Regions from separate parts of the Janthinobacterium sp. GW460-12-1-14-LB5 genome, predicted to be linked through region 3. Evidence: predicted binding sites of a transcription regulator. Region 3 holds the regulator's gene; each other region holds the start of a gene.

Region 1 (7,712 bases), on a different contig from region 3:
CCAGCGGCGCGTGGATGGCCCACTCGACTTGCTGATCCCACTGGCGCGCCGTCACCAGGATCGCCAATTCCGACAGGCGCGTGCCGATGGCGCTGCGGTAGCGCAAATATTCGCCCATGCGCTGCGCCGTTTCCATCAGCTCGGGGCTGCGGATCAGCGGCACGAAGGGGCCATACAGCGCCCCGCGCGGACCGTCGATGATGGCTTGCGCGGCCGCGCGCTGCTGCGGGTCCAGCTGCGCCAAAGGCAACGCGGGCAAACGGTCGATAGCGCTACCGGCCATCAGGCAGTCCAGGCAACGACGTCCTGCTGCTGTTCGCCCAGGCCGGCGATACCCAGGCGCATGCTATCGCCTTTTTTGAGGAAACGCTGCGGCTTGCGGCCCTGGCCCACGCCCGGCGGCGTGCCCGTGGCGATGACGTCGCCCGGTTCCAGGGTCATGAATTGCGACAGGTAGCTGACGATCTGCGCGACAGTAAAAATCATGGTTTGCGTATTGCCCGTCTGCATGCGCTTGCCGTTGACTTCCAGGTACAGGTCCAGGTCCTGCTCGTCGATGACTTCATCGCGCGTCACCAGCCACGGGCCGACGGGGCCGAAGGTGTCGCAGCCTTTACCCTTATCCCACTGGCCGCCCCGCTCCAGCTGGAACGAGCGCTCGGAAATGTCGTTGACGACGCAATAGCCGGCCACGTGCTTCAAGGCGTCTGCTTCGCTCACGTACTGTGCGCGCGTGCCAATGACGACGCCCAGCTCGACTTCCCAGTCCGTCTTTTTCGAACCTTTCGGCAGCACGACATTGTCGTCCGGGCCGTTCAGGCAAGTGATTGCTTTCATGAAGACGATGGGTTCGGCCGGGATTGGCATGCCGGACTCGGCCGCGTGATCCGCGTAGTTCAGGCCGATGCCGATGAACTTGCCGACTTTCGCCAGCGGCACGCCGAAGCGCGGATTGCCGCGCACCAGGGGCAGCGTCTTTTCGTCGATCTTGGCCAGCTTGCGCAGGGCCTTGTCGGACAGTTGCGCGCCGTCAATATCCTGGATCACGCCGGACAGGTCGCGCAGTTTGCCTTCTTCATCGATCAGGCCCGGTTTTTCCTTGCCTGGACGTCCATAACGAACGAGTTTCATAGTCTTCCTTGGAGTTGATCATTGCCGCTGTGCAGGCTGCCATTTTACCGGATGGCCCGGCACGCCTGTAGCGGTTGATGAAAAACATCGCAAGTCCCGGCAGTTGCAAGGCAGCCAGCACGCCAAACGCCACCTGGTACGCCTGCGGCGGATACTGCTGCAGGCTGTTCAGGGGCCAGCAGCCGAGGATCAGGCCAAAGCCCGCCTGCACCAGGAAGGCGCCCGTAAAAATGAGCAAATTCAAACAGGTGGCCGCCCTGCCCGTCAAGCTGGCCGGCATGCTTTGCGCGACGATCGCGTATTCGAGGCCCGTTACCGTGCCCAGCAAGGTAAACAGCACGGACAGCAAAGGCAGGCCGGGCACTACATTGCACGCCATCGCCACTTGCACGGCGACAAACAGGACGATGCCGGCGGCCGCAACTTGCATGGGTGCAATGCCACGCCGGCCCGCCCATTCCGTCAGCATGCCCATGCCGATGGCGCCGAAGATGACGGCCGCCATGCCCAGGTACAACAAATACGCCACGCTGTCATCGGACAAGCCGCCCACGTCGGCCAGCCAGCGCCCCACCCACAAGCCCTGCACGCCAAAAAACACCGTGTGCGGCAGCAGGATCAGCGCGATGGTACGGCGAAAGCCGGGATCGCGGTACACGCTCCAGACGCTGACCTTGCTCGCCTGGTTCATGCCTGCGGCAGCGGCGGGCATTGCCGGCGACAGCAGGCGGATCAGCAGGCCGATGGCCAGCGCCGCCAGCGCCAGCCCCAGGAACACGCCGCGCCAGTCCGTGTAATGCAGGGCCAGCTTGACGGGCATGGTGGCCGTGGCCGCGCCCAGGCCGCCCACGGCGATCAGATAGCCATGCACGGAAGGCAGGCGCGCCGGCGCGATGGCGCACGAAATCGCTTTCACGGCGGCCATGAAACAGCCGCCCAGCCCGGCGCCCATGATGGCGCGAGCCCACATCAGCTCGGCAAAGCTGTGGCCCCGGCTGAACAGCCACACGCCCAGGGCCGCCAGCGCCAGCAGCCACAGTTGCACCGTGCGGGGGCCGTAACGGTCGAGGGCCATGCCAACCGGCAATTGCACCAGCGCAAAGGCGAGAAAAAAGGCGCTGGTCAGCAGGCCCAGCTGCGCTGGCGTCAGGGCGATGGCGCCCAGCAACTCCGCCGTCAGCACGGCATTCACGCCGCGCAGCAGGCACGACAGGTAATGCCCGAGCGCAAACGGCAGAAATACCAGGCAGAACACGGCCACGCCGGAGCGGGCAGGCGCACCGGCGGCAGGCATGCTCAGGCAGCCTGCGCCAGGCGGATGATTTTGTGCGGCATGTGCGGTAGAGGTTCATCCGTTTCAAAGAAAAACTTCTCGTGGCCAAAGGCCGGCTTCAAATCGTCCATCCACGTCGCTTCCGCGTCGAACTTCGCATAAAACGGCCGGCGTACCCAGTCCGGGTTGCGCGCCTGCAAAAATTGCAGGGCAAACAGTTTCTCGCCATTGATGCTGACGATGCCATCGATGACAATCTTGCCGGGAAACGCGCTCATGGATGGCCCACGCACCGTGCGCGACAGGCCGGACACCATCTGGTAGGCGGCCTGGAAGACTTCGTACGCCTTCGCCAGCGGCAACTCGAAATAGCCGCGCGGCCCCGTGTCGCGTTCGACAAACATGTAATACGGAATGGCTCCCAGGCGCGTGCCCGTCTGCCACAGCTCGGCCCAGCATGCCGGATCTTCATTGATGTGGCGAATCAGCGGCCCCTGCGTGCGCAGGGTGGCGCCCGTGGAAACGATACGTTTCACGGCTTGCTGTGCGATGTCCTGGCGCAACTCGACGGCGTGGCTGTAATGGCCCATCACGGCCAGGTTCTTGCCCGCCTTGACGATGCGCTCGAACAGGCGCATCAAGTCATCCGCATCGCGGTCCGAGACGAAGCGCTGCGGCCAATACGCCACCGCCTTGGTGCCGATGCGAATGTTCTGGATATGTTCCAGGCCCGGCGCCAGCAGCGGTTCCAGGTAGGCCGCCAGTTGCCGCGTGTTCATGATCATCGGGTCGCCGCCCGTGATCAGCACGTCCGTCACTTCCGGATGCAGTTTCAGGTAGGCGGCCAGCTCATGCGATTCGCGCGCATCGAATTTCATGTCATCCATGCCGACGAACTGGGGCCAGCGGAAGCAAAAGGTGCAATACGCGTGGCAAGTCTGGCCCGCGCTGGGGAAAAACAGCACCGTTTGCGCATATTTATGCTGCAAGCCGCGCACGGGCGCATCATTGACCCTGGGCACGTTATGCGTCATCTGCCCGGCCGGATGGGGATTCATGCCCAGGCGAATACCGTGTACATAGGCGTCAATGGCAGCCTTGTCCCGCTGCACCAGCACCAGGTCGCGCAAATGCGCATATTGCTCCGGCGGCAGCATGTCGCGGTGGGGAAAGACGAGACGGTAGATAGGATCGTCAGGGATGTTGTTCCAGTCGATCAGCTGATCGAGCACATATTCATTGGTGCGAAATGGCAAGACGTGCGAAACCACTTGCACGGCTTCACGCTGCTCTTCCGGCAGCCATTCCCACTGCCGCGCCTGTTGAATGGTTTGCCGCGTGTACGGCTTGAACTTGGGTGAAAACGGCTCGGTAGTGAATGCGGACACGGTCGGCTCCTTGCCATAAATAGCGACAACTTCCATGAAATCAGCCGTATATCAGCCAATTTCACCCTTTATACCCCCATGCCAACCCAGCGCGGCATGCTGTGAAAGTCATCATAATTCTTGCTGCATGGAACCTAATTGCTACATATCAACAAGCCCGTCGATCCGTTGCACGCTGCCTACAAGCAACACCTTAGTTTGTTCCACCGCAATTTGATGCCGCCGACGGCGACGTAAATTACGACTTGGCAACACATCCCTCGATACCACAAGGAGCTTTCATGAAACGCTTATTCACGGGTAGCCTGCTGTGCCTGGCATTTGCCGGCGGCAGCGTCAGTGCCGCGGTCGAACCAACGGAAAAAGACGCCATCGCCATGGCCGAACGGGGCGCCGCCTTCATGAAGGCGCATGGCAAGGAAGAAATGATGAAGAAAATCACGGCGAAAGACCCGGACTTCGTCCAAGGCTCGCTGTATGTGGACATGCGCGACATCAAGACGGGCATCGTGCTGGCCCACCCCATCAATCCTTCCATCGTGGGCAAGGATTTGACGGATGTGCCCGATGCGAATGGCAAGAAATATCGCCGTGAAATCATTGAGCTGGCGCAAAAACAGGGCAAGGGCTGGGTCGATTATCAGTACAAGAATCCCACCACCGGCAAGATCGAGCCGAAGACCACGTACATCCTGCGCGTCAACGATGTGGTGCTGGAAGCGGGTATCTACAAAAAATAAGGCAACGGCGGCGTACACGAACGCTGTGCGCCGCCAGTGCCTGAAACAGCCATAGCCAGGAGTCAAGCATGCTCAATCAATTACGCATCGGACCAAAATTATTGCTGGCGCCCGCCCTGGTCTTGCTGCTGCTGATACTCAGCTCGAGCGGCGCCTGGTATGGCATGGTGCGGCAAAATGCCTCGCTGGAAAACATGGTGCGGGTGCGCATCGCGCATTTGAAAGCTGCCGCCGACGTACTAGGGGAGGCCAAGCATGTGCATGGCAATATGTACCAGTTGCTGTCGTGGACGAATGGCAGCTTCGCCAAGGCCCGCCTCGATACGCTGGAGCAGCAGATCAAGGCGCGTCACGCGGCCATCGGCACCCAGCTGGCCACCTTGCGCGCCACGGCCACGGGCGCCGAGCGCAGCCTGGTCGATGCGGCCATCGCGGCCCTGGCCGGCTACCGCAAGGCCGTGCTGGAAACCATGGAAATGGCGCAGATGGACCAGTCGATCGCCACCAATTCCATGCTCAAGGCGGAAACGCAATTCGGCCAGTTCAATACGCAGCTGGCGCAGCTGTCGGCGCTGGAAACGACGCTCAGCAGCCAGGCCCATGCGACGGCCAGCGCCGAGTTTCGCCGCCTGGGCTGGAGCTTGCTGCTGACGGTGCTGCTGTCCATTCTCGTCTCCATCGTGGTGACCATGCTGGTGCGGCGCGCCATGCTGGTGGAAATCCGCGGCATTGCCGACGCCGTGCAAGACCTGGCGGCAGGCAAGCTGATGGCCGGCGCCCCCAAGCAGGGCAATGACGAAATCGCCGCCACCTCGCGCGTGCTGGACCAGACCATCGCTCACCTGAACCAGACCTTGCGCACCATCATGGGCGCCGTGCAATCGATCGACACGGCCTCGCGCGAAATTGCCACCGGTAATCTGGACTTGTCGGCGCGCACGGAAATGCAAGCCAGTTCGCTGGAAGAAACGTCGAGCGCCATGGAAACGCTGACGCAAGCCGTCAATGACAACGCCGACAACGCCCAGCTGGCCTGCGAGCTGGCGGGGCAAGCGTCCACCCTGGCCGTGCAAGGGGGAGAGTCGATGCAGCAAGCCGTGACGACGATGGCGACAATTCGCGCCAATTCGCGCCAGATCGTGGATATTATCGGCGTGATCGACGGAATTTCCTTCCAGACCAATATCCTCGCGCTGAATGCGGCGGTGGAAGCGGCGCGCGCGGGCGAGCAGGGCCGCGGCTTTGCCGTGGTGGCGTCGGAAGTGCGCACCCTGGCGCAGCGCTCGGCGCAGGCGGCCAAAGAGATCAAGACACTGATCGCCACGTCCGTCACCACCATCGACGGCGGCAGCGTGGCCGTGCAGCTGGCGGGCGACAGCATGGGCGCCATCGTCGCCTCGGTGCAGCAGGTCAACGAGATCATCCAGCGCGTGAAAGAGGCCAGCGCCGAGCAGGCGTCCGGCATCACGGAAGTGAACCAGGCGGTGGCGCAAATGGATGACGTCACGCAGCAAAACGCGGCCCTGGTGGAGCAGGCGGCAGCGGCGGCGGCCAGCTTGCAGAGCCAGGCCGTCAAACTGTCGGCGGCGGTCAGCGTCTTTACCCTGGATCCAGCCACACCGGCGGCGCCCGCCAGCGCGGACGGCGACGCCTTTCAAGACCCCGCCAGGACGCCCGGCCAGGAACGACGCGCGCTGCACAGCCCGCTACGCGGCATGTCCGGCAAGCGTGGCGCAAAGGATGCGCCGCAGCGCCGGCGCGGCTAGCGAGGTGACTCAATGACAGGCGTGCGCATCGGTTTGCTCAGATAGCGCGAACCGGCCAGCACGAAACGCCACGGCGTGTCCATCGCCCTGGAAATCCCGATGCGCGGCCCCGCCTGCACCGTCACCTCATCTTCACGGGCCAGCAGCATGAAGGGCGGCGCATCGAGCGCCAGGCGGTTGTGGCGATGCGTGACACCGAGCGCCTGGCACACCTTGCCCGGCCCCGAGCACAGCAGTCGGGCATCCTCGACGCCGCGCCGCTGGCGCATGGCATCGAGTCCCGCCACGGGTTCGATGGCGCGTATCAGCACGCCCGCCCCATGCCCCGCTTCGCGGCAGACAAAGTTCAAACACCAGTGGATGCCGTACGAGCGGTACACATAGGCGTGCGCGGGCGGGCCGAACATGGCCGCATTGCGCGGCGTCAAGCCCCCATACGTGTGCGAAGCGGGGTCCAGCCGGTCATACGCTTCCGTTTCCACGATGCGCCCGCCCACGCCATCGACCAGCACGGTCACGCCGATCAACTGGCGCGCCACGCTGCTGGAATCGTCCGAAAAATCGATACCGGCGAGGATTTTTTTCATCCGGCAATTGTACTGCCGCACTGTCCGCCGCACGCCTGGCCCCACCTTGAAAACAAATAAAACTTGATTTTTTCATCATGAGTGCCGGGATAGGGAGCGTCGTAAAATGACGAAAACAGGGGATGGAGCAGGCCAAAACGGGGATTTTTTCCAGAATAATTTGCAGAGACGAACTATTGCTATGCATAAACAGCGATAATCGTCGGGCACTGCGCCAGACGCCCACGAGGCCGGCAGCGGCAGTGCGCAACAGAATAACCACAGGCAAGGCAATGATGATGAGAGCGGCAGCGCAAAAGCAGGTAGTGCAGGAAGATCCGGTTGACGCCCTGATGCGTTCCATCCGTATCCCGCCGCGTCCCAGCCTGCTGGTCGACTTGCAGCGCGAATTGGCAGAAGAAGACCCGTCGCCGCGGAAAATTGCACGCATTATCGCCGACGATGTCGGCATGTCCGGCGCCCTGCTGAAGCTCGCCAATTCGCCATTCTATGGCGCCGCGCGCAAGGCCAAATCCGTCGAGCAAGGCATCAATTTTCTCGGCATCAACCAGTGCAGCGCCATGATGACGGGGCTGCTGGCGCGCCAGGCGCTGGAAGCGGAAGGCGTGGAACTGACCAATTTCTGGGATGTGTCGGCCAAGCGCGCGCGCGCCCTGGTATTTACCTCGCGCAAGCTGCGCATCGCCCCGCCCGACATCGCGCATACCTTCGGCCTGTTCTGCGATATCGGCGTGCCCCTGCTGATGAACCGCTTCCCCGACTACGTCAAGACGTACGCGGCGGCCGCCAACGATGCGCACAACTGCTTTACCAGCCTGGAAGACGCG
Region 2 (7,712 bases), on a different contig from region 3:
CGCCATCGCAACTGGCCGTCATGGAGCTGATGACCCTGGTCACCTCCGACGCCGACAACATGGATATCGAGCGCGCCATCAAGCGCGACGTCTCGCTGGCCCTGAACCTTTTGCGTTTGGTCAATACGCCGGCCGTGGGCGCGCGCCAGCGCATCGATTCGCTGAGCCAGGCCGTGACCGTGCTGGGCCGCCGCCAATTACAGCGCTGGCTGCAAATCATGCTGTACGCGGAGCCAAGCAAGCGCGGCCATAGCATGACGCCGCTGCTGATGCTGGCCACCACGCGCGGCCGCTTGCTCGAATTGCTCGCGCATAAGCTGCGCCCGAACCACGCCCATGCGGCCGATATCGCCTTTACGGTCGGCATCATGTCCCTGATGGATACCCTGTTCGGCGTGCCGATGTCGGAAATCCTCAGCCAGATCGAAGTGATCGACGAAGTGGCCGAAGCGCTGCTGTCGCGCGAGGGCTTCTACGGCGACCTGCTGCGCCTGGCCGAATGCATCGAGCGCATCGAAGATATGGAAGGCGAGATCGTGCCGACCCTGCGCGACCTGGCCATGTCGCCGGACGACCTGGTGGAGCTGGAAATGGCCGCCTACGAATGGAGCGATAACGTAGTCCGCTACGCTCTGTAGTTGGCACCTGACCAAACCTGCTGCGCGTCGGCATAGGCGGCTTGCGATGCTCACCGTACTAGAGTACGGCTCCGCTTCTCGGCCACCTCTTCCTTCCGCTCGCTACGGTTTTGTCAGGTGCTGAGACGTCGCGTATCTACGGTGCTGTTCGTATTTTAAAAAGCCCTGCACGGCTTAGCCGTGGCAGGGCTTTTTTGCGCCGCTACGCGGCGGCGCCGGGCCAGTGCTTGTGCAGCTCGGGGTCGGTGCGCAGTTCCCACAGGGCCAGGATGACGACGGCGATGCCGACGATCAGCTCGTTCCACATGACGACGCGCTGATCGGCCAGCCGCAGGACCCATGGCGAGGCGGCGACCCAGACACCTACCAGCAGGTTGACGACGACGGCCCAGAAATAGGTCTTGTACAGGTCGAAGGCAGCCAGCACGGCGATTACCAGGCCCGAGACCAGGGCGTTGATCATCTGCGGCGAGCCTTCGGGATAGGAAAACGCCCAGGGCGAGACGACCAGCCACAGGCCCAGCAGCAGGATCACTTGATCTTGCCAGCGTTTCAGTTTGAAATTGGTTGCCATATTACCTCCTTAGCCAGTTAGGGAACGGGCCGGAGCGGGCATGCAGCATGCCGACCGGCATACTGCGTTAGTGCGCTGCGGCGCGCGATAAGTTCCGCGCGCCTTGTGCTTATCATGACAGGTTGGGCGCCAGCCAGCGTTCCACATCCTCGACCTTGGCGCCGCGGCGCTTGGCCATGTCTTCCACCTGGTCCATGCCGATCTTGCCGACGACGAAGTATTTCGACTCCGGATGGGCGAAATAGAAGCCGGAGACGGCCGCGCCGGGGAACATGGCATACGATTCCGTCAGCTGCATGCCGATTTCCTCGGCCTGCATGACCTCGAACATCTCTTTCTTGACCGTATGCTCGGGGCAGGCCGGGTAGCCGGGCGCGGGACGGATGCCGACATATTTCTCGGCGATCATGTCGTCGTTGCTCAAGTGCTCATCGGGCACGTAGCCCCACAAATCCTTGCGCACGCGCTCGTGCAGGTATTCGGCAAACGCCTCGGCCAGGCGGTCCGCCAGCGATTTCAGCATGATGGACGAGTAATCGTCGTGCGCGTCTTCGAAGCGCTTTTCATACTTTTCGATGCCCAGGCCGGACGTCACGGCAAACATGCCGATGTAATCCTTCACGCCAGATTCCTTCGGGGCAATGAAATCGGCCAGGCACTGGTTCGGCCGCTGCACGCCATCGACCACGGGTTTTACGCCCTGCTGGCGCATGCCGTAATACGTGAACGCCACGCTACTGCGCGTATCGTCCGTGTACACCTCGATATCGTCGTCATTGACGCTGTTCGCCGGCAGCAGGGAGACGACGCCATTGGCCGTCAGCCAGCGTCCGTCGATGAGTTTTTTCAGCAAGGCCTGGCCTTCCGCGTACACCTTGGTGGCCGCGTCGCCCACCACTTCATCCGTCAGGATGGCGGGGAAGGGGCCCGCCAGGTCCCAGGTCTGGAAGAACGGGCCCCAGTCGATATAGTTGGCCAGGGTGGCCAGGTCGACATTTTTAAACACGCGGCGGCCGATGAACTTCGGTTTCACGGGCTTGCAGGCGCCATCGAAGGGCACGACCATCTTGTTGGCGCGCGCCTGCGCCAGCGGCAATATGGGCAGGGCCTTCTTGTTGGCGTGCTGCTCGCGGATACGTGCATAGTCGAGTTCGATGTCTTCCACGTACTTGTCGCGCTGTTCCGGCGTCAGCAGCGATTGCGCCACGGACACGGAACGCGACGCGTCCGGCACGTAGATGACGGGACCTTCATAGTTGTGCGCGATTTTCACGGCCGTGTGGGCGCGGCTGGTGGTGGCGCCGCCGATCAGCAGGGGGATCTTGAGCATGCGGAAATGTTCGTCGCGCTGCATTTCCTTGGCGACATACGCCATTTCTTCCAGCGACGGCGTGATCAGGCCCGACAGACCGATGATGTCGGCGTTTTCCACCTTGGCGCGGGCGAGGATTTCCGAGCACGGCACCATCACGCCCATGTTCACCACTTCGAAGTTGTTGCATTGCAGAACGACGGTGACGATATTCTTGCCAATGTCATGCACGTCGCCTTTCACGGTCGCCATGATGATCTTGCCTTTCGGCTTGGCCACGATGCCCGTGCGTTTTTCTTCCAGCAGCTTTTCTTCCTCGATGAACGGAATCAGATGGGCCACGGCCTGCTTCATCACGCGCGCCGACTTCACCACTTGCGGCAGGAACATCTTGCCTTGGCCAAACAGGTCGCCGACCACGTCCATGCCGGCCATCAGCGGGCCCTCGATCACGTGGATGGGGCGCCCGCCATTGTGCAGCAGTTCCTGGCGTGCTTCTTCCGTGTCTTCCACGATGAATTGCGTGATGCCGTGCACCAGCGCGTGCGACAGGCGCTCCTGTACGGTCCCTTCGCGCCACGCCAGGGTTTGCGCCTCGGCCTTGCCGCCCGCCTTCAGGGTACCGGCAAATTCGATCATGCGCTCGGTCGAGTCTTCGCGGCGGTTCAGCACCACATCTTCCACGCGCTCGCGCAGTTCCGGGTCCAGGTTGTCGTACACGCCCACCATGCCGGCGTTGACGATGCCCATGGTCATGCCGGCCTTGATGGCGTGGTACAGGAAGACGGTATGGATGGCTTCGCGGGCGGGATCGTTGCCGCGGAAACTGAACGACACGTTCGACACGCCGCCCGAGATCTTCGCGTACGGCAAGTTTTCCTTGATCCAGCGCGTGGCGTTGATGAAGTCGACGGCGTAGTTGTTGTGCTCTTCGATGCCGGTGGCTACGGCAAAAATGTTCGGATCGAAAATGATGTCTTCCGGCGGGAAGTCCAGGGCATCGATCAATAAATGGTATGCGCGGGCGCAAATCTCGATCTTGCGCTCGAAGGTGTCGGCTTGCCCTTTTTCATCGAAAGCCATGACGATCACGGCCGCGCCATAGCGGCGGCACAGTTTCGCCTGGCGCAGGAATTCTTCCTCGCCTTCCTTCATGGAAATCGAGTTGACGATAGCCTTGCCCTGCACGCATTTCAGGCCCGCTTCGATGACCGACCATTTCGACGAGTCGACCATGATGGGCACGCGCGAAATATCGGGTTCCGAGGCGATCAGGTTCAAGAAGCGCGTCATGGCGGCCAGCGAGTCGAGCATCGCTTCATCCATGTTGATGTCGATCACTTGCGCGCCGTTTTCTACTTGCTGGCGGGCAACGGACAAGGCTTCGTCGTATTGCTCGTTGAGAATCATGCGCGCGAACGCCTTCGAGCCCGTGACGTTGGTGCGCTCGCCCACGTTGACGAACAGCGACTCGTCGTTGACGACGAACGGTTCCAGGCCCGCCAGGCGCAAGTCGTGCGACGGGGCCGGCACGGTGCGTGGCGTATTTTTCGACAGCAACTCGCCGATGGCTGCGATGTGCTCGGGCGTGGTGCCGCAGCAGCCGCCCGCCATGTTCAAGAAGCCCGCGTCGGCAAATTCGCGCAGCAGGGCAGACGTGTCGGCCGGCAACTCGTCGAAGCCCGTGTCGCTCATGGGGTTGGGCAAGCCCGCGTTCGGGTAGATGCAAACAAACGTGTCGGCGATCTTGGCCAGCTCTTCCGCGTACGGACGCATCAGGGCGGCGCCCAGCGCGCAGTTCAGGCCGATGGTCAGCGGTTTCGCGTGGCGCACGGAATTCCAGAAGGCGGGCACGGTCTGGCCCGACAAGATGCGGCCCGAGGCGTCCGTGACGGTGCCGGAAATCATCAAAGGCAGGCGCACGACGCCAGGGTTTTGCTCGTAGTACAGGTCGATGGCGAACAGGGCCGCCTTGCAGTTGAGGGTATCGAAAATGGTTTCCACCAGCAGCACATCGGCGCCGCCTTCCACCAGGCCCTGCGTCTGCTGCAGGTAGGCGGCCACCAGCTGGTCGAAGGTGACGTTGCGCGCGGCCGGGTCGTTCACGTCGGGCGAGATCGATGCCGTCTTTGGCGTCGGTCCCAGGGCGCCGGCGACGAAGCGCGGCTTGTCCGGGGTGGAATATTTATCGCAGGCGGCGCGTGCCAGTTTTGCCGCTTGCACGTTCATTTCATAGGCCAGGTGGGCCATGTGGTAATCGTCTTGCGCGATCGTCGTGGCGCCGAAGGTATTCGTTTCGATCAGGTCGGCGCCAGCCGCCAGGTAGCGCTCGTGGATTTCCTGGATGATATGCGGCTGCGTCAGGGTCAGCAGCTCATTGTTGCCTTTGACAAACAGTTCGCGCGCCCCGCTGTCGGCCGGCGCGGCGAAATCGATGAAGCGGCCGGCGGGGCCGCCACGGTAGGCTTCTTCGTCGAGCTTGTATTGCTGGATGATCGTGCCCATGGCGCCGTCGAGGATCATGATCCGCTGCGCCAGGATGGCGCGCAAGGTGGCTTCGGTCGGGGACATGGCGGGGATCACGGTATCGTTCATTTCATGCTTTCAATAGGCAAACGGGCGGCGGCGCGGCGACAAGACTTTACGAGGCGGTTGCGGGCCAGCAGGATCAGCTGACGGAGAGTTGCCGGCCGGGTAGGGCAGGCAGAAGGTGGCAATCGCCTGATTTCACCGGGTCTAAAATTATACGGCATCAGGCTGCTTTGGTTTTAAGCAAAAGCGGCCGTTCGCCCCACGGCAGGCCTTCTTGCAACACATCGGCTTGCGCCACGCCTGCTTCTGAAAATGACATTCCTGAAAATCTTACTCAAAATGTTAATTCTTCCAGCAAAGTTGCCGGGAAGATATGGCGTCTAGGCTGTGGAAAAATTTCCACATTATTTACGCCATGTCGGCATCTTTTTAATGAATCGAATGGCAATAGCTGCAAAGGAAAGTAATTTTGATTTCAGCCAATACAGAGTGAAGGGAATAATGCCCAGAATAAAGTTTGCCAAGCAGATATTTTAATTATTATCAAAACCAATTGAATCAAAAGCATTAATAGTTGTCTTTAGGAATCGAATTAACCCATAATATTGGTTCTTCGAAATTAAATTCTCACCAAAAGTCACCAATATGTCACATTTATTCCGTGTCCTCCCCGGCACCGCGCTGCACCAACATGGTTGCCAGCCATGAGAAACCATTTGCTAGTTGCATTGTTTGTCATGCTGGGCCTGTCCGCCTGCGGCGGCGGTGGCGGTGGTGGTGGCGACACGGTGGTGGCGACCACCTCGGGCACTCCCGCCCTGATTCCTGCCGTGACGAGCGTTTCGGCGGCGAATGTTGCCGTCGGCGGCAGTCTGGTGGTCACGGGCACGAATCTGAGCCGCGTGACGGCCTTCCAGCTGGGCGGCGTGACGCTTGCCACCAGCGCCGCCAGCGACACCAGCGTGACCCTGGCCATGCCGGGCGCGCCCGTGACGGGCGCCTTGAGCCTGGTCAGCGCCAGCGGCACGGCGGCCACCAGCTATAACGTCAATGTGTACCTGCCTTTGAGCGTGGGCAGTGTCGCGCCATTGACAGGCGGCGTCGGTTCCAGCGTGACGATCGCGGGCGGCGGCATGGGCGCCGTGACGGCGGTACAGTTCGGCAATGGCGCGGCGGCGGCGCCGCAAAGCCAGACGGCCAGCAGCGTGACCGTGGTGGTGCCTGCGGGCGCAGCGACAGGCGCGCTGACGGTGCGCGGGCCGTACAACGATGTGGCCAGCAGCGACCCGTACACGGTCCTGGCCAGCGTGGCGGTGACGTCGATCACGTCGGCCGTCAATGGCGCGACCTTGTCGGTGACGGTGCAGGGCAGCAATCTCGACCAGGTAAGCTCGGCGACGGTAGGCAATACGCCGGCCGTCATCGTCAGCGCCAGTGCCAGCCAGCTGCTGCTGTCTGCGCCAGCCTCGGCAACGGGTAACGTGATGCTGTCGGCCGCTGCGCGCATCGCCGTGAATGCGGGCACGGTGTCGACCTTTACCCTGGGCAACATTGAATTTGCGCAGGTCATGAACCTGAACGCCAGCAATATGGCCTTGCGCTTGACGCGCAGCAAGCCGGCCGCCGTGCGCGTGTCCGTGCTGGCCACGCAAGCAGGCCTGGCCAGCCCGGCAGTGACCTTGAATGCGACCGCCGCCAATGGCAGCAACCTGGGCAGCATCGCGATGACGGGGCCGGCGCTCTTGCCGACGGCGAAAAGCGATTACAGTTTCAACGGCAATTTCAGTGCCGTCCTGCCTGCTGGCTGGATCTTGCCCGGCGTGCGCGTGCGCGTGACGGCCGTCGGCAATGACGGCGTGCAAGTGAGCCAGGAAGCGGCGCCCGTGGTGGCCAGCCTGGCCAGAATCCGTTTGGTACTCGTGCCCCTGAGCACCGATGATGGCGTGGCGCAACTGCCTGACGCCGAGGTGATCCGTGCTGCGTTGCTGCGCGTGTATCCGTATGCGACGGAAAACATCAGCATCACGACGCGCGCGGCTCTGAGCATGCCGGGCAGCAGCACGGCCGACAGCTGGTGGAGCGATGCCCTGGGCAAACTGGAAAGCAAGCGCGCGCTGGAAGACAGCGGCGCCTACTATTATGGTTTCGTGCCGAGAATGTCCGCCACCCGCGCCGCCGGCCTGGCCTATATCAACCAGCGCAGCAGCGGCAACGACTTCACGTCGGCCATCGGCCTGGATGCGCGGTTCAACAGCATCGCATCGGTCGATCCCTTCGGTAACCAATGGCCTGAATGGCTGACCACGCTCGTGCATGAGCTGGGCCACAACCACTCGCTGCAGCACGTTGCCTGCGGCGGCCCGGCCGGCGCCGCCGTCGACTACCCGTATGCGGATGGCAATCTGGGCCCGCAGCCTCTGTATAACAGCGACTATGCGGGCAGCATTGGCCAGCTGAGCAAGGCAGTGTATGGCGGCACGCCGATGAAGGATGTGATGAGCTATTGCAGCGGCGCCTGGTTCTCCGACTACAGCTATGCGCGGGTGCAGCAATTCCTGGACAAACGCAGCACGCAGATCACGGGCAGCAATGTGCTGGCCGCCAGCATGTCCGTGGCCGAGAATGGCTACCTGACCATTTCCGGCCGCATCACGCC
Region 3 (7,712 bases):
GTATCGCGCAGGCGCACCAGGGGCGACAGCAGGCGCACGGTAACCCAGCCCAGCACTGCCGCGGCCAGCAGCGAGGCGAGGATGCTCCACAGCACCAGCCGGTACAGCACGCCATCGAACGGTTCGAAGGCGTCGTCGATGGGCAGCGAGGCGGCCAGCAGCCAGTTCACCGATTTCAGGCGCTTGAAGCTGTTGACGGCCGTAATGCCGCGGCTGTTGGTGCTGACCATGCTGCCTTCGCCATCGTCCTTCAGCAGCTGGGTCGTCGTCAGGTTGGCGTTCGGCAGGCGCGGCTGCAGCAAACGGCTGGTGTCCGGGTGCAGCACGTAGCGCGGCACGGCGCCGCGCGTGAGGATGAAGTAATAGCCGCTCTTGCCGATCTTTTCCGAGCGCAAACGGCCCAGCAGGTTGTCCTTGTACAGGCGCAATACGCCGATCACCACGCCGGCCACCTGGCCATCGGCGGCCAGCACGGGCGCTACCATCTGCACGATGGGCATGCCGCTCGATTTGCCCAGCATCGGTTCCGTGATCATGGGCTGGCGCGTGCGCAGGACGGTCTGGAAGTATTCGCGCTCGGCAACATTGATGCCGGCGCGCCCCGCCACTTCCGGCATGTCGGCCACGACGGCGCCATGCGCGTCGAGCACCAGCACGTCGTCGAACAGCACCAGCATCGAGCGGCGCGAATAGTATTGGCGCAACTGGGCGGGCTGGGCGATCAGTTCCGGCGGCTGCTGCCTGGCCGTCAGGGTGACGATCTGCAGCAGCATGGCCAGCTTGTCGTCGAGTTCGGCGGCGGTGCGGGTGATCAGGGACGACTGCTGGCTCAGCAGTACTCGGGTGAAATCGTCGCGCATGTGCTGCACCTGGATCATCGTGACCAGCGCGATCATGGCGATCGAGGTCAGGCTGGTGGCCAGCGCGACTTTTGCTTTGATGCCGAGAGGCTTCATGATTTCCTTTTCAGTACCGGGCGGCACAGGCGGCAGATAATGCTGTCAGGAATTTTCCTATCAATGCCCCAGCTTGGCAAGCGCCACCGCGCAAATTGCCCGCCCCGTACGGCCTTTTGACGATGTTGCCATATAATTAAAGTCGGAACGTCGTTTATTCAGCGAAATTGCGGTGAAATTGGCACACGGCAACCCTGTATGCAGTAAACTTGTTGTTGCATTTTCTAAAAGGTACCGACATGACTGAAGCGCTACTCACTCCAACCTTGCCCACCGTGAACGTGGAGGCGTTGCGTGCGCGATGCTCGACTTGCAGCATGCATCAATTGTGCCTGCCGATGGGCCTCGATGTGGGCGACATGGACAGACTGGACCAGATCATCGGCCGCCGCCGCAAGATCGTGCGCGGCGCCTCGCTGTTCCGCATCGGCGACTCGTTCCAGAACCTGTACGCGATCCGTCTGGGCCACTTCAAGACGTACCAGATCAATCCCGGCGGCGAAGAGCAGGTGACGGGTTTCCAGATGGCGGGTGAACTGCTGGGCATGGACGCCATCAGCGCCGACCGCCACCACTGTAATGCGGTGGCCCTGGAAGATAGTGAAGTGTGTGAAATCCCGTTTTCCAGCCTGGAACAATTGCTGGGCAACATGCCGACCCTGCTGCGTCATTTCCACCGCATGATGAGCCAGGAAATCACGCGCGAGCAAAGCGTGATGCTGTTGCTGGGCAATATGCAGGCGACGCAGCGTTTTGCCGCTTTCATCGTCAACCTGGCGTCGCGCTACGAGGCGCGCGGCTATTCGAGCAGCAAATTCCAGCTGCGCATGTCGCGCGAGGAAATCGGCAACTACCTGGGCCTGACCATCGAGAGCGTCAGCCGCTTATTGTCGAAATTCAAGAAGGAAGGCTGGCTGCGCGTCTCCAACCGTGAGATCGAGATCTTGCAGCCGGCCAAGTTAAAAGCTATTACGGCCGGCACCGACGTCTGCAAATAAGGCTTACAGCTCTTCATCGGCGTGCAGCGCGATGCTGCGCTGCAACGGCCAGGTCCAGATGCCGGACAGGCGCCACTCGCGCTTGTCGTTTTCCACCAGCACCTGCCAGCGGCTGCGCTCGAGCATCGGCAGCGTCACGGAAAAATTGCCGGCCGCATCGGGCTGCACCAGCAGCTTGATATCCTTTTCCGGCAACGTCGCATGCGCCAGGTGCAGCTGCAGCGGACCCTGGTACGCCTTGCCGAAGCTGTGCACGGAACCGCTGAGGCGCGCTGCAGCGACGTCATACGCCAGGCTGGTATCCATCGCCAGGTCGCTGGCGATCGTGTCGCGCTTCAAATCCTGGTTGATGGCCTTGCCCTGCTTGTAATAATCGCCCACCACCAGCGCATCGGGTTGCGTAAACGCAATATAGCCCATGAAACTGCCGACGACCACGGACAGGCCGGGACCGATCATCAGCAGCCATGGCCAGCGGTGCTTGTACCACGGGGCAACGGGAGGTTGCAGTTTCAGACTGTCGGACATGCTATTTCTCCTGTTTAAACGGCCAGTCCCCATGCGGGGACCGGCCTTCCTGCAACTTCGTGGCGGCGGCGAGGGCACCCGGTCCCCGTCCGCCTTTCCTTGTTAACGTGGCACGATGAATACCGCGCTTTCACGCACATGCAGCGACGGGTCGTCCAGCGATTGCAATTCGATCGCAATCTTGTTCGAGCCTTTCTCGCCGATGCCGTGCGGCACGCGCAGGCGGATCGGCCAGCCCAGCGTTTCCGTCGGCTGCAAGGTCACTTCTTCGCGCGTCAGCAAGGTCAGGCCCGGCAAGCCGGATGCGCTGATTTTGAAATGCTGGCTTTGCTCCGAGGTGTTCATGATCTGCAGGCGGTAGACGTTTTCGATCATGCCGTCTTCCACTTCGCGTCCCATCGAACCGCGGTCGCGGATCACGTCCATCTTCAGCGGCGTGCGCAGCGCCAGCGAAGTACACACGGCGATGATGATCAGGGCCAGGATGGAAGTGTAGATCAAGACGCGCGGGCGCATGGCGCGCTGGCGTATCTGCTTCGAATTGAAGTTGTTTTCCATCGCATGGTCGGTACTGTAGCGTACCAGTCCCCGCGGCCGGTCGACCTTGTCCATCACGGTATTGCAGGCATCGACGCAGGCGGCGCAGCCGATGCATTCATACTGCAGGCCGTTGCGGATATCGATGCCGGTCGGACACACCTGCACGCACAGGGTGCAGTCGATGCAATCGCCCAGCTTGTCGTTGTTGCCGGCCTTCTTGCTCATGGCGCCGCGTGGTTCGCCGCGCTTGGCATCGTAGGTGATGATCAGGGTGTCCTGGTCGAACATGGCGCTCTGGAAGCGCGCGTAGGGGCACATGTATTTGCACACCTGCTCGCGCAGCCAGCCCGCGTTGCCGTAGGTTGCCAGGCTGTAGAACAAGACCCAGAACCACTCCCAGGGACCGAAATTGAGCGTGGTCACCGCGTGCGCCAGTTCCTTGATCGGCGTGAAGTAGCCGACAAAGGTAAAGCCCGTCCACAGGGCGATGGCGCCCCATACCAGGTGCTTGGCCGTCTTCTTGAACGCCTTGCGCACGGAGGGGCCCTGCTTGTCGAGGGCCATGCGCGCGCTGCGCGTGCCCTCGATGCGGCGTTCGACCCACAGGAAGATTTCCGTGTATACCGTTTGCGGGCAAGAGAACCCGCACCACACCCGCCCGGCAATGGCCGTGACGAGGAACAACAAATACGCACAGATGATCAGCAGGGCCGCCAGATAGATGAAATCCTGGGGCCACAGCACGACGCCGAAAATGTAGAACTTGCGCGTGGTCAAATCGAACAGCAGGGCTTGCCTGCCATTCCAGGTCAACCACGGCAAGCCGTAGAACGCGAGCTGGGTAAGCCATACGCATACCCATCGCCAGGTAGCGTAGCGTCCTTTGGCCTCGCGAGGGTAGATTTGCTCGCGGGCCGCATACATCTTGATGACTTGAGGTTCCATTACATCATTTCACGGGCGTCTGGGGATTCGACAGGCTCCAGACATACGCCGACAGCACGTGTACCTTGGATTCGCCGAGGAAATCGCTGAAGGCCGGCATGGTGTTGGAGCGACCCTTGCGCACGGTTTCCATGATGGTATCGGCGCTGCCGCCGTACAGCCAGATCTTGTCCGTCAGGTTAGGCGAACCGAGCATCTGGTTGCCCTTCGCATCGGCGCCGTGACAGGCCATGCAGGCGCCGAACTTGGCTTTGCCCAGCACGGATTTGACGGGGTCCGAGGTGGAACCGGACAGGCTCAGCACGTAATGGGCCACGTTCTCGACATCCTTTTCGGAACCGAGCGCGGCGCCCATCGGCGGCATTTGCCCATTACGGCCGTGCATGATGGTGGTCTTGATGATGTCGGGATCGCCGCCATACAGCCAGTCCTTGTCCGTCAGGTTGGGGAAGCCCTTGTTGCCGCGCGCATCCGAACCGTGGCATTGCGCGCAGTAGGTCAGGAACAGGCGCTGGCCGATGGCTTGCGCCTGCGGATCGGCGGCCACCGTCTTCAAGTCCTGGCTCAGGTACTTGTTGAACAGGGGACCGTAGTCGGCTTCCGCCTTTTTCAGCTCTTCCTCGTACTGGCCCGTGGATTTCCAGCCCAGGCTGCCGGCGTAGTTGCCCAGGCCCGGATACAGAAACAGGTAGGCCAGCGCGAAGACGATGGTGATGTAGAACAACCACATCCACCAACGCGGCATCGGCGTATTGAGTTCCTTCAAGTCCTCGTCCCACACGTGGCCCGTGGTGCCGTCGGCGGGGGCGCCGGCGGCCACTTTCACTTTCGACTGCGAGTACAGCAGCACGCCGCAGCCGATGATGCCCAGCAGGGACAGCACGATGACGTAGATATTCCAGAAGCCATTGGTAAAGTCAGCCATGGTTATGCTCCTTCGCCAGGTTCATCTCGGCCTCGGCCGGATAGTCGAGCGCGTCGTCGGCGAACGGCAGGCGCGCCGCCGCGTCGAAGTCGCCATTGCTGCGGCTGAAAGTCCACCACAGGATGCCCACGAACGTCGTAAAGGAAACCACCGTCATGACGCTGCTGGCGCTGTCAAACAGGTTTTCGATTGCCATGCTAATTCCTTGTTTTGATTAATGTACCGAGGCCCTGCAGATAGGCGACCAGGGCGTCTTCTTCCGTCTTGTCCTGCAGCTGCGCGGGGCCGGCGGCGATCTCTTCATCGCTGTACGGCTGGCCCAGGCGTTTCAGGGCGCGCATCTTCGGCATGATGTCGTCAGGCACCAGCTTGGTCTTCGCCAGCCAGGGGTAGGACGGCATGTTCGACTCGGGCACCACGTCGCGCGGGTTGTTCAAGTGCGTGCGGTGCCATTCATCGCTGTAGCGGGCGCCCACGCGGGCCAGATCGGGCCCCGTGCGCTTGGAACCCCACTGGAACGGACGGTCATACACGAACTCGCCGGCGACCGAATAGTGGCCATAGCGTTCCGTTTCCGCGCGCAGCGGACGCACCATCTGCGAGTGGCAGTTGTAGCAGCCTTCGCGCACGTAGATGTCGCGGCCCGCCAGGCGCAGCGGCGAGTACGGCTTCAGGCCGGCGACCGGCTCCGTCGTGCTCTTCTGGAAGAACAGGGGAACGATCTCGACGGCGCCGCCGATGCTGATCACCACCGTGACCAGGGCGATCAGCAGCCAGGGGTTTCTCTCAATCCATGCATGTGAAAATTTCATTTGCTTATGCTCCTATCAGGCGTGCGCCGCGTTCAGTTCTGGAATGCGGGCGACGGGGAGTTTGCTGCCGCGCAAGGTCATCCAGGTGTTGTAGCCCATGATGCACATACCCGACAGGTACAGCAGGCCACCGGCCACGCGCACCACGTAGTACGGATACGTTGCTTTCACGCTCTCGACAAAGGTGTAGGTCAGGGTGCCGTCCGGATTGACCGCGCGCCACATCAGGCCCTGCATCACGCCGGCGATCCACATTGCGGCGATGTACAGCACGATGCCGATGGTGGCCACCCAGAAGTGCACGTCGACCAGGCGCGTGCTGTGCATCTGCGTGCGGCCCGCCAGGCGTGGCAGCAGATAATAGATCGAACCCATGGTGATGAAGCCCACCCAGCCCAGGGCGCCCGCATGCACGTGGGCAACGGTCCAGTCGGTGTAGTGCGACAGCGAGTTGATGGTTTTGATCGACATCATCGGACCTTCGAAGGTGGCGATGCCGTAGAACGACAGCGAAACGATCATGAATTTCAGGATCGGGTCGGTGCGCAGCTTGTGCCAGGCGCCCGACAGGGTCATGATGCCGTTGATCATGCCGCCCCAGCTTGGTGCCAGCAGGACCAGCGAGAAGACCATGCCGATCGATTGCGTCCAGTCAGGCAAGGCCGTGTAGTGCAGGTGATGCGGGCCCGCCCACATGTAGGTGAAGATCAGCGCCCAGAAGTGGACGATCGACAGACGGTACGAGTACACGGGGCGCTCGGCCTGTTTCGGGATGAAGTAGTAGACCATGCCCAGGTAGCCGGCGGTCAGGATGAAGCCCACCGCGTTATGGCCGTACCACCACTGGATCATGGCGTCCTGCACGCCCGCGTAGGCGGAATACGACTTGGTGAACGAGGCTGGCATGACGGCGCCATTGACCACGTGCAAAATCGTCACGGCCAGGATGTAGGCGCCGAAGAACCAGTTGGCCACGTAGATGTGCTTGACCTTGCGCTTGATCAAGGTGCCGAAGAAGACGATGGCGTAGGCGATCCAGACGACGGCGATGAGGATGGCGATAGGCCATTCCAGTTCGGCGTATTCCTTGCCGCGGGTCAGGCCCATGGGCAGGCTGACGACCGCGCACAGGATCACGGCTTGCCAGCCCCAGAACGTGAAGGCGGCCAGCTTGTCGGAAAACAGGCGTACCTGGCAGGTGCGTTGCACCACGTAGTACGAGGTGGCGAACAGGCCGCAGATGCCGAAGGCGAAAATCACCGCATTCGTGTGCAGCGGACGCAAGCGTCCGTATGTCAGCCATGGTATGTCGAGGTTCAGGGCAGGCCAGGCCAGCTGAGCGGCGATGATAACGCCTACCAGCATGCCGATGATGCCCCATACCACAGTAGCGACCGCGAATTGCTTCACGATCTTGTAGTTATAGTTCAGCGATTGATCCACAAAGACTCTCCCTGGAATTACTATTTATGATGGTGGCCAGAGAGTAAGTGTTTGACCGCGAAAAAACTTTGATGTGGATCAAAATTCCCCGGATGAAATAAGCGTAGCGAACTGGCATCGAAATAAAGTGATATTCCGGTCAAAAAAGCCATGCAAGATCCCTGCAACAGCTGGCTTGACATGGCGTAAAACGTGCATGGAAGCAATGACTTACAGTGGCTTGTCCAGACACGCCCAAGGCCCGCCATGGAAGACCCCGAACGCCGCGACCCGTTTGATGCCCCGGTGGACCTGGTCGTCGGCAAGGCCGAGGGCACGACACTGTTCGATCACGGCAAGCTCGCTTGCCTGGTGCAGGCGCCATCGCCGGGCATCGTCATCTTCGTGCATGGCGTCAATTCCGACGGTGAGTGGTACGGCGCCGCCGAAGCCGGCTTGTGCAAGGGCCTGAACACGCGCATGAAGCGCTGCGACGAGCACATGGCGCATGCCACGGCGCAGGCGGGGCAACTGACGCCGGTGGGCTATCGGAGCGAACTGAGCGATGACGGCTATGTCGATCCCG
Region 4 (7,712 bases), on a different contig from region 3:
GAATGAGAATGATTTTTATTTTTACATAATTTCACTGTGATGTAAATTATCAATGTCAGCATTTTTCAATTCCGTGGCTATTCTCCCTGCCTCGGGATCTGGCCCTTATTTGCGAATGATTCTCGTTTGCGTTAATATGTCAGCCTTCCTTCTTCCCTGCCATGCCTGACGCCCCGCATGGCAGCGCTATCGAAAGCCGCCATGACCACGTCCTCCCTCCCCCAGTTGCGCGCCAGCACCGATGCCGACGCCGCGTCCGCAAGCCGCCAGCGGCGCGCCCCTGCCGCCTCTCCGCAAGCGCGGCGCTGGCGCTGGAGCTGGAAGCAGGTCTGGTTTCAATTGCACTGGTTTATCGGCATCACGGCCGGCACGGTGCTGGTGATCATCGGCCTGAGCGGCGCCACCCTGGCCTTCAAGGATGAACTACTGGATGTCATGAACCCCGGCGTACGCCATGTGCCCGTTGAAACGCGCGCGCCGCTGACGCCGGCACAGCTGAGCAACATTGCCGCAGCAGAACACGGCCAGCGCGTCGCCTCGATCACCGTGTATGCGCAGGCGGGCGCGGCGCCACGGCTGTTCTTCGCGCCAAAGAACGGTCAGCGGCGCGGCGAGTCCGTTTATCTGCACCCGTACACGGGCGCGACCCAGCCCGCGCTGGCGGGCGCCGCATTTTTCGAATGGACGGAATCGCTGCACCGCTGGCTGCTGCTGCCGCGCGACCCGGGCCGGCAAGTGGCGGGCGCGCTGGCCCTGTGCCTGCTGGGCCTGGCACTGTCCGGCCTGTACCTGCGCTGGCCCCGCCGTCCGCTGGACTGGCGCACCTGGCTGACCTTCGATCCGGCATTAAAAGGCCGCTCCTTCCTGTGGAATCTGCACGCCGTGGCCGGCACCTGGTGCCTGGTGGTCTACGTGGCGCTGACCCTGACGGGCATTTACTGGAGCTATGACGTGGTGCGCGACAATATCGACGCCTGGGCCGGCAAGCCGCCCCGCACGGCGCAAGCACCGGGCAAAAAAGGCGCGCCGAAGGAGCCATCGCCCGCCGCCGACATCGGCCTGGCCTGGAGCACTTTCCAGCAGCACGCCGCCGGCTGGACCCTGGCCACGGTGCGCCTGCCCACGCGCCCCGGTGAAACCGTGCAATTCACGTGGCTGGCCAGCGATGCGCCGCACGAACGGGCGCGCAGCCGCATGAGCATTGCGCCGGCCGACGGCATGGTCACGGAAAACGAGCCGTACAGCCAGCAGGCGCTGGGGCCGCGCCTCGTCAACATCATTTATCCGCTGCACATGGGCACGTATTTTGGTTTGCCGGGCCGCATCATCGTGACGCTCGCCAGCCTGGGCCTGCCCCTGTTCGCCGTCACGGGCTGGATGCTGTACCTGGGCCGCCGCAAGGCAAAACGGGCTGTGCAGGCGCAGCGGGCCCTGCTGGGTGCTGGCGCACCGGGCAAGACGGACACGGGCTTGCCCACCCTGGTGGCCTACGCCAGCCAGTCGGGTCAGGCCGAGCGCCTGGCCCTGGAAAGCGCGCGCGCCTTGCAGCAGGCTGGCGTGGCCGTCGACGTGCAGTCGCTGGAGCAGTTTGATCCCGCGCAATTGCGCCAGTACGAACGGGCCCTGATCGTCGCCAGCACCTTTGGCGAAGGCGAGGCGCCGGACGGCACGCGCCGCTTCGCGCGCCTGTTGCAGCAAATGGCGGGCACGCCGCTGGCCGGCCTGGACTTCGGCATGCTGGCCCTGGGCGACCGCCATTACAGCGCCTTCTGCGGCTTCGGCCATGCGCTGGCGCAACAATTACAAGCGCTGGGCGCCACTTCCCTCTTCCCGCTGATCGAGGTCGACAAGCATGACCCCGCCGCCCTGTCCGCCTGGTCGCAGGCGCTGGCCCGCTGCAGCGGCAGCGCCATTGACGCCATCGGGGTGCAGGAAGAAGCGTCGTACGCCGAGTGGCGCCTGGCGCGCCGCGTGCTGCTGAACCCGGGCAGCCTGGGTGGCGAACTGCATGAAATCACCTTGACGGGCCCGGCCGGCGCCAGCTGGGAAGCGGGTGCGCTGGCGGAAATCATCGGGTGCAACGCGGACGGCAGCGATGGCGATGCAGACATTGCCCATCACGCGCCGCGCAGCTATTCGCTCGCTTCGCTGCCCTCCGATGGCGAACTGCAATTGCTGGTGCGCCAGGAGCGCCATGCGGGCGGCGAAAACCAAGGCTACGGCATCTGTTCCGGCTGGCTCACACGCTTCGCGCCCGTGGGCGCCGCCATCCGCCTGCGCCTGCAAGCCAATCCCGCCTTTGCGCCCGCCCTGGTCGACATGCCCTGCATTTATATCGGCAACGGTTCCGGCCTGGCCGGCCTGCGGGCACACCTGCGCGCGCGCCAGCGGGCGGGGCTGGCCCGCAACTGGCTGCTGTTCGGCGAGCGCCAGCAAGCTTTTGACAGCGTCTGCGGCGCAGAGTTGCAAGGCTGGCTCGACGCTGGCCACCTGGCGCGCCTGGACCGCGTCTTTTCGCGCGATAGCAACGATGGCGGCAAACGCGAATACGTGCAGGACCGCCTGCGCGCCAACTCCCACGAACTGCGCGACTGGCTGGCGCAAGGCGCCATCGTCTACGTGTGCGGCAGCCTGCAAGGCATGGCGGCGGGAATCGATGCTGTACTGCAAGAAGTGCTGGGCCAGGACGGTCTCGACGCCCTGCTGGCGGCCGGATGCTACCGCCGCGACGTGTATTGATCTGCATCAGGCTAGCCCCCGGCAGCGCCCGGCTATGTGGGCCGGCGCACGGTCGGCGCCAGCCATCGGACTAGAGTGGGGACATGGCGGCAAACCCGCGCCGCCCCCCCTTCTCTGCGAGACTAGCCATGAAAAACCCCTGGATGAGCATGTACCTGAGCGCCGCCAACCGCATCGCCAACACGGCGCGCGGCCACGCCACGGCCGCCGTCAAGCGCGAAGCGGCGAAAAATACGCGGCAGTTGACGCAAGTGTGGTTCGATTCCTTTCTTCCGCCAACAGGCAAGCCCCGGCGCAGCCGCAAGGCAAAATAAACGCCGTCACGATCGGCAACTGGTGCAGTGCATCACAGCAACTAGTTGAAGTTTCAATCAGATGAACTAAACTGCAAGCATGGTAGTACATAGAACGTGACCGGCAGGCGCCGCATCCCCGCGCCGCCGCCAGGACACCGGGAGACGACCATGTTGACGCTCAAAGTGCTGCTCTGTCTCGCCTTGTCGGCCTTGCTGCTCGTGCCCCTCGTGCTGAGGGATGCGATGCAGACGTCGGCCGGGCAGCAGTTGCAGGTGCCGAATGTGGATGCGCAAGGCATGTGGGCCCACTGGCCTCGGCAATAAGACGCGCGGCTGAGAAAACGTCGCTGGCTGCGTTGCTTTGACTTGCCGTACTAGCGTACTGTCTGCGTCAAAGACGCCTTGCCAGCGGCGTTTTTCAGCGGCGCTCGGTAACACGGCGCATCGTTTAAAACCGCTTTGTTGCGGGTGGGGAATTGTTCCCTTCATCCATTTGTTTTTGTCTTGTTTTCCTCTTTGCCTCTTCACCATACTTTTGATCCAGATCATGGATTTCGCCCTTCGCTGCGCCCACACTGGAACAGTCCGCTTCGCACCGCGACGGACTTAACCTGGAGCATCGGCATGGGTAAATCGCATTGGAAGGATGAGATGGCGCTGGGCGTTCCCGCCATCGACGAGGCGCATGAGGCGCTGTTTCAGGAGCTGGCGCGGCTGCAGCAATTGAGCGACCAGCATTTCAGTGTGGCATTTCGCGAGCTGGTTGCGGCCGTCGAACGCGATTTCCGCGAGGAAGAGGATTTGATGGAGCAAATCGCCTTTCCCTCGCTGGCCAACCACCGCGAACAGCATGCGCGCGTGCTCAGCGGCTTGCACCATGCCTGGGCCGCCGTCGATGAGGGCGACCTGGAACAGGGGCGCCATGCGCTGTCGCTGTTGCCGCAATGGCTGATCTTTCACCAGGCCACGATGGACCTGGCCCTGGCGGCGGCGCTGGAACTGGTGCAGCGCCAGCCCAACTAGCCTCTACAGCAACAGCACCGTCGCCTGCTCGGGCAAGACCACGCGGTAATGTCCCGGATACTTGTCTTCGCCGTCGAAAATCTTGCAAAACACGGGCTGTCGGATGTCGTTGACGGCCGGCTCGCTCATGGGCAAGGTAGCGATCAGTTGATCGCCATCCATTAACTGCAAGGCGCTGCCCCGCTCGGCCGCGCAAAAGGCCAGCGCTTGCACATCGTCGGCGAACGGCCGCTTGTACCATGGCGTGATGGCCCGCACGGCGCGCCGCGCGTCGTGCAGGACTTGCCCCACGCGCGTGACGTTCCAGGCATCGCGCGCCACGGACGGCTGCAACACGATATTCGCCGTCAGCTCGCCCCTGCCCTTGTTCACCAGGAAGGAGCCGTCCTGCGCGGCGATGTCCTCGTTGAGCGGCACGACAAACACGCCGCCGTCGGACACCTTGATCGGCATGGGCGCGCCATTGCCTTGCAAGGCCACGCGCACGTCGTCGATGGTGGCGCTGAGCTTGGCCGGAATCAAGCGCAGGGCCATGACCACGCTGCCGCTCGACACTTGCCACACTTTCCTGGCCGTCAGATAACTTTCACGGTAAGCCGTGAAGCGCACGCGCGGCGCCTTGGCGTCGCCGCTGGCCGTGATCGTCACCGTTTGCGAGGGCAAGGCGTCCTCCGCGCTCGCCGCTGGCGCCGCGGCGGTGGCTGGCGCAAGCGGTGACGATACGGCGGCGGGCGGCACGCTGGCACTCTGCAGCGGCGCGGGAACAGCCGGCGGCGGCGCGTGTTCCTGGGCCTGGCCCAGCGACACGACACACAACCATCCGGCACAAGCGATCCATGTACGCATGCATTTCTTTCAATGAGGAAAATATTTTGTCAGCGCCTGCATTATCGCAGAAGGCCGGACGATGCGCCGCCCTTGGGCGGCCTGTACTCGGCTGCCTGCACTCCTTTGGTGCGCACGCTTGATTATTTGGCAAATACCACTTATATTGATAATGATTCTTATTCACATAATGTGAACGGAATCATGCACGCCCTTTCCACTGCCATGCGCGGGTGGAACTGCTATCCGAGCCAGATCCCGGGCCAGCGTCACGCCATCCCCCAGCTACTGCGCCACTCGCCAGACGAGATAGGAACACACACGACTAAAAATACTCCAGGAAAATAATGCAATCGACCACCGTCCTCTCTTCTTCGCGCCTGCCCGCCCTGCGCCCCCTGCCCCATTTATTACACATCAGTCTGCTCAGTCTTGCCGCCGGCGTGGCCCTGCCGGCACTGGCCGCCGACGCCGCCCCGGCCGACGTGACCATGCCGGCCGTCACCGTGCTGGGCCAGTCAATGGCCACCACGGAAGGCACGCAGTCGTACACGGCAGGCGAAACGCGCAGCGCCACGCGCATGGACCTGTCCCTGCGGGAAACGCCGCAATCGGTCAGCGTCATCACGCGCCAGTTGCTCGACGACCTGGGCGCCGTGCGCCTGGACCAGGCGCTGGCGCAGACGACGGGCATCCAGGTGGGCCAGAACGACACGGAGCGCACGACTTTTTATGCGCGCGGCTTCGGCATCAACAATCTCCAGATCGACGGCATGGCGCGCGGCGGCAATGCGCCGCTGCAAGACACGATTTTGTACGACCGCATCGAGGTCGTGCGCGGCGCCACCGGCCTGATGGGCGGCACGGGCGACCCGTCGGCCACCATCAATATGATACGCAAGCGCCCGGCGAAGGAATTCCAGGCCAGCGCCGGCCTCATCATGGGCCGCTGGGATGACCAGAGGATCGAGGCCGACCTGTCCACGCCCCTGAACGCGGAGGGCAGCGTGCGTGCGCGCACGGCCCTGGCCTGGCAAAAACGCGATTCCTACCTGGACATGTATCACGAACGCAAGACGGTCGGCATGCTCATCGTCGAGGCGGACTTGCGTCCCGGCACCCTGCTGACGGCGGGCGTCGACTTCCAGGACAACAAGCCCACGGGCGCCACCTGGGGCGCCGTGCCCTACTGGAATGCGGACGGCAGCCTGGCGAACTTGCCGCGCAACACCAGCTGGACGACGCCATGGAGCACCTGGGCCCAAAAGCAGCACACGGCATTCGCGTCGGTGGACCAGCGCCTGCCGGGCAACTGGAATCTTCACCTCGGTTATGCGCGCACGGAAAGCACGAACCGCACCACCGTCGCCTATGCGGGCGAAGGTCATCCCGATCCCGCCACCGGCACAGGCATGAAACTGTGGACGGGCGCACGGGGCGCGGGAGAAAGGAACAGCGACAATTTCGACGTCTACGCCAGCGGGCCATTTACCTTGCTGGGACGCAAGCACACGGCCATCATCGGCTGGAATGGCGACAACCGCCAGGAGCGTTCCCCCGGCGGCAAGGCGAAAATCGATTATGAACCTTTGGTCCCTGATTACCGCAGCTGGACGGGCAACATCCCCCGCCCCGTATTCCACCCGGATGGCTCGCATACGGAAAAAGTCACGCGCCTGGCGGGCGGCTATGTGGCCACGCGTTTGAGCCTGGCCGACCCGCTGCATGTGATCATCGGCGCGCGCAGCAGTACTTACCGCACGGACACGCGCAACTACAACACGCAAGGCGTGTACACGGGCAGCGGCGACTTTGTGGAAACGCGCAATGAAGTCACGCCATACGTGGGCGCCGTGTTCGATATCAACAAGCAATATTCGGCCTACGCCAGCTTCACGCAACTGTTCAACCCGCAATCGAGCAAGGACCGCAACGACAAGTTCCTGGCGCCGGAAACAGGCGACAATGCGGAACTGGGCATCAAGGGCGAATTTTATGAAGGCAAGCTGAACGCGTCGGCCGCCCTGTTCCACACGAAGAAAAAGAACCTGGCGGAACTCGACCGCACGGTGCCGCCCGGCTTTTTGCTGCCCGACGGCGGCCAGGCCATGGTGGCCAATGGCGCGGGCGTAACGGCCAAGGGCGTGGAATTCGACGTCTCCGGCCAGTTGTCTCCCGCCTGGGAAGCGAGCGGCGGCTATACCTATCTGCACGCGGCAGAGGCCGATGGCCGTCGCGCCGCCACCACACAGCCGCGCCATTTGCTGCGCCTGGCCACCAGCTACCGCTTCGACGGCAGTCTGGCTGGCCTGAAAATAGGCGCCAGCATGACGGCGCAAAGCGCCACCTACAGCGAATCGTGGTACGGCCGCCCGCCATCGAACGAGATGACGAATATCCCGCAGGCCGGCTATGCGCTGGTCAACGCCATGGCCAGCTATGCCATCAACCGCCACGCCAGCGTGCAGCTGAACGTGAATAACTTGCTCGATAAAAAGTACTACCGCAACGTGGGCTTCTTCGACGGCGTGTTCTGGGGTGAGCCGCGCAACGTCAGCCTGGCCGTGCGCACGGCGTTCTAAGCACGCCAGTGCCCGGGGGCGGGCAAGGTAAAGCCATCGAGCAAGGGGCCGCCCACGGGCGCCAGCACGGCGGCGGCGACTTGCTCGAACGCGCGCTGGCCAGCCGGCAAGTCGCTGGCGACCAGGCGCAGCGCGCCATCGAGCTGTGCGGCGATGGCCGCGTCGAACGCCTGCAGGCGGCGGAACTGGTGCTTGCCGCCGCCGCTCCACTGCCCTGCGGCGCGCAGGCTCAGGTCGGCCAGCGCTG

What was found. The regulator FNR, encoded in region 3, switches genes on or off when oxygen is low (the NO sensors DNR and NnrR bind a similar motif). The targets are predictions, from matches to a motif close to TTGATNNNNATCAA.
Region 1: the regulator FNR is predicted to act here: its motif matches at 3,931-3,944, upstream of AC07X6_RS00960 (KamA family radical SAM protein).
Region 2: the regulator FNR is predicted to act here: its motif matches at 5,590-5,603, upstream of AC07X6_RS08285 (IPT/TIG domain-containing protein).
Region 4: the regulator FNR is predicted to act here: its motif matches at 3,571-3,584, upstream of AC07X6_RS09465 (bacteriohemerythrin).

Annotation. Positions count from the first base shown of each region.
Region 1 covers NZ_JBWKYD010000001.1:193,504-201,215, reverse strand. The annotation lists gene AC07X6_RS00975 (carboxymuconolactone decarboxylase family protein) at 1-283, opposite strand, end outside; gene AC07X6_RS00970 (fumarylacetoacetate hydrolase family protein) at 283-1,131, opposite strand; gene AC07X6_RS00965 (MFS transporter) at 1,076-2,425, opposite strand; gene AC07X6_RS00960 (KamA family radical SAM protein) at 2,428-3,792, opposite strand; gene AC07X6_RS00955 (cache domain-containing protein) at 4,074-4,532, shown strand; gene AC07X6_RS00950 (methyl-accepting chemotaxis protein) at 4,601-6,298, shown strand; gene AC07X6_RS00945 (DNA-3-methyladenine glycosylase) at 6,295-6,885, opposite strand; gene AC07X6_RS00940 (HDOD domain-containing protein) at 7,161-7,712, shown strand, end outside.
Region 2 covers NZ_JBWKYD010000006.1:215,247-222,958, reverse strand. The annotation lists gene AC07X6_RS08300 (EAL and HDOD domain-containing protein) at 1-638, shown strand, start outside; gene AC07X6_RS08295 (SPW repeat protein) at 841-1,212, opposite strand; gene metH (methionine synthase) at 1,325-5,119, opposite strand; gene AC07X6_RS08285 (IPT/TIG domain-containing protein) at 5,773-7,712, shown strand, end outside.
Region 3 covers NZ_JBWKYD010000013.1:63,502-71,213, reverse strand. The annotation lists gene AC07X6_RS15105 (response regulator) at 1-956, opposite strand, end outside; gene fnr (fumarate/nitrate reduction transcriptional regulator Fnr) at 1,196-1,954, shown strand; gene AC07X6_RS15095 (FixH family protein) at 1,958-2,482, opposite strand; gene ccoG (cytochrome c oxidase accessory protein CcoG) at 2,585-3,967, opposite strand; gene ccoP (cytochrome-c oxidase, cbb3-type subunit III) at 3,972-4,892, opposite strand; gene AC07X6_RS15080 (cbb3-type cytochrome oxidase subunit 3) at 4,885-5,088, opposite strand; gene ccoO (cytochrome-c oxidase, cbb3-type subunit II) at 5,090-5,704, opposite strand; gene ccoN (cytochrome-c oxidase, cbb3-type subunit I) at 5,720-7,147, opposite strand; gene AC07X6_RS15065 (T6SS effector phospholipase Tle3 domain-containing protein) at 7,394-7,712, shown strand, end outside.
Region 4 covers NZ_JBWKYD010000007.1:189,376-197,087, reverse strand. The annotation lists gene AC07X6_RS09480 (PepSY domain-containing protein) at 202-2,739, shown strand; gene AC07X6_RS09475 (hypothetical protein) at 2,868-3,053, shown strand; gene AC07X6_RS09470 (hypothetical protein) at 3,204-3,359, shown strand; gene AC07X6_RS09465 (bacteriohemerythrin) at 3,660-4,058, shown strand; gene AC07X6_RS09460 (hypothetical protein) at 4,062-4,904, opposite strand; gene AC07X6_RS09455 (TonB-dependent siderophore receptor) at 5,231-7,465, shown strand; gene AC07X6_RS09450 (nucleotidyltransferase domain-containing protein) at 7,462-7,712, opposite strand, start outside.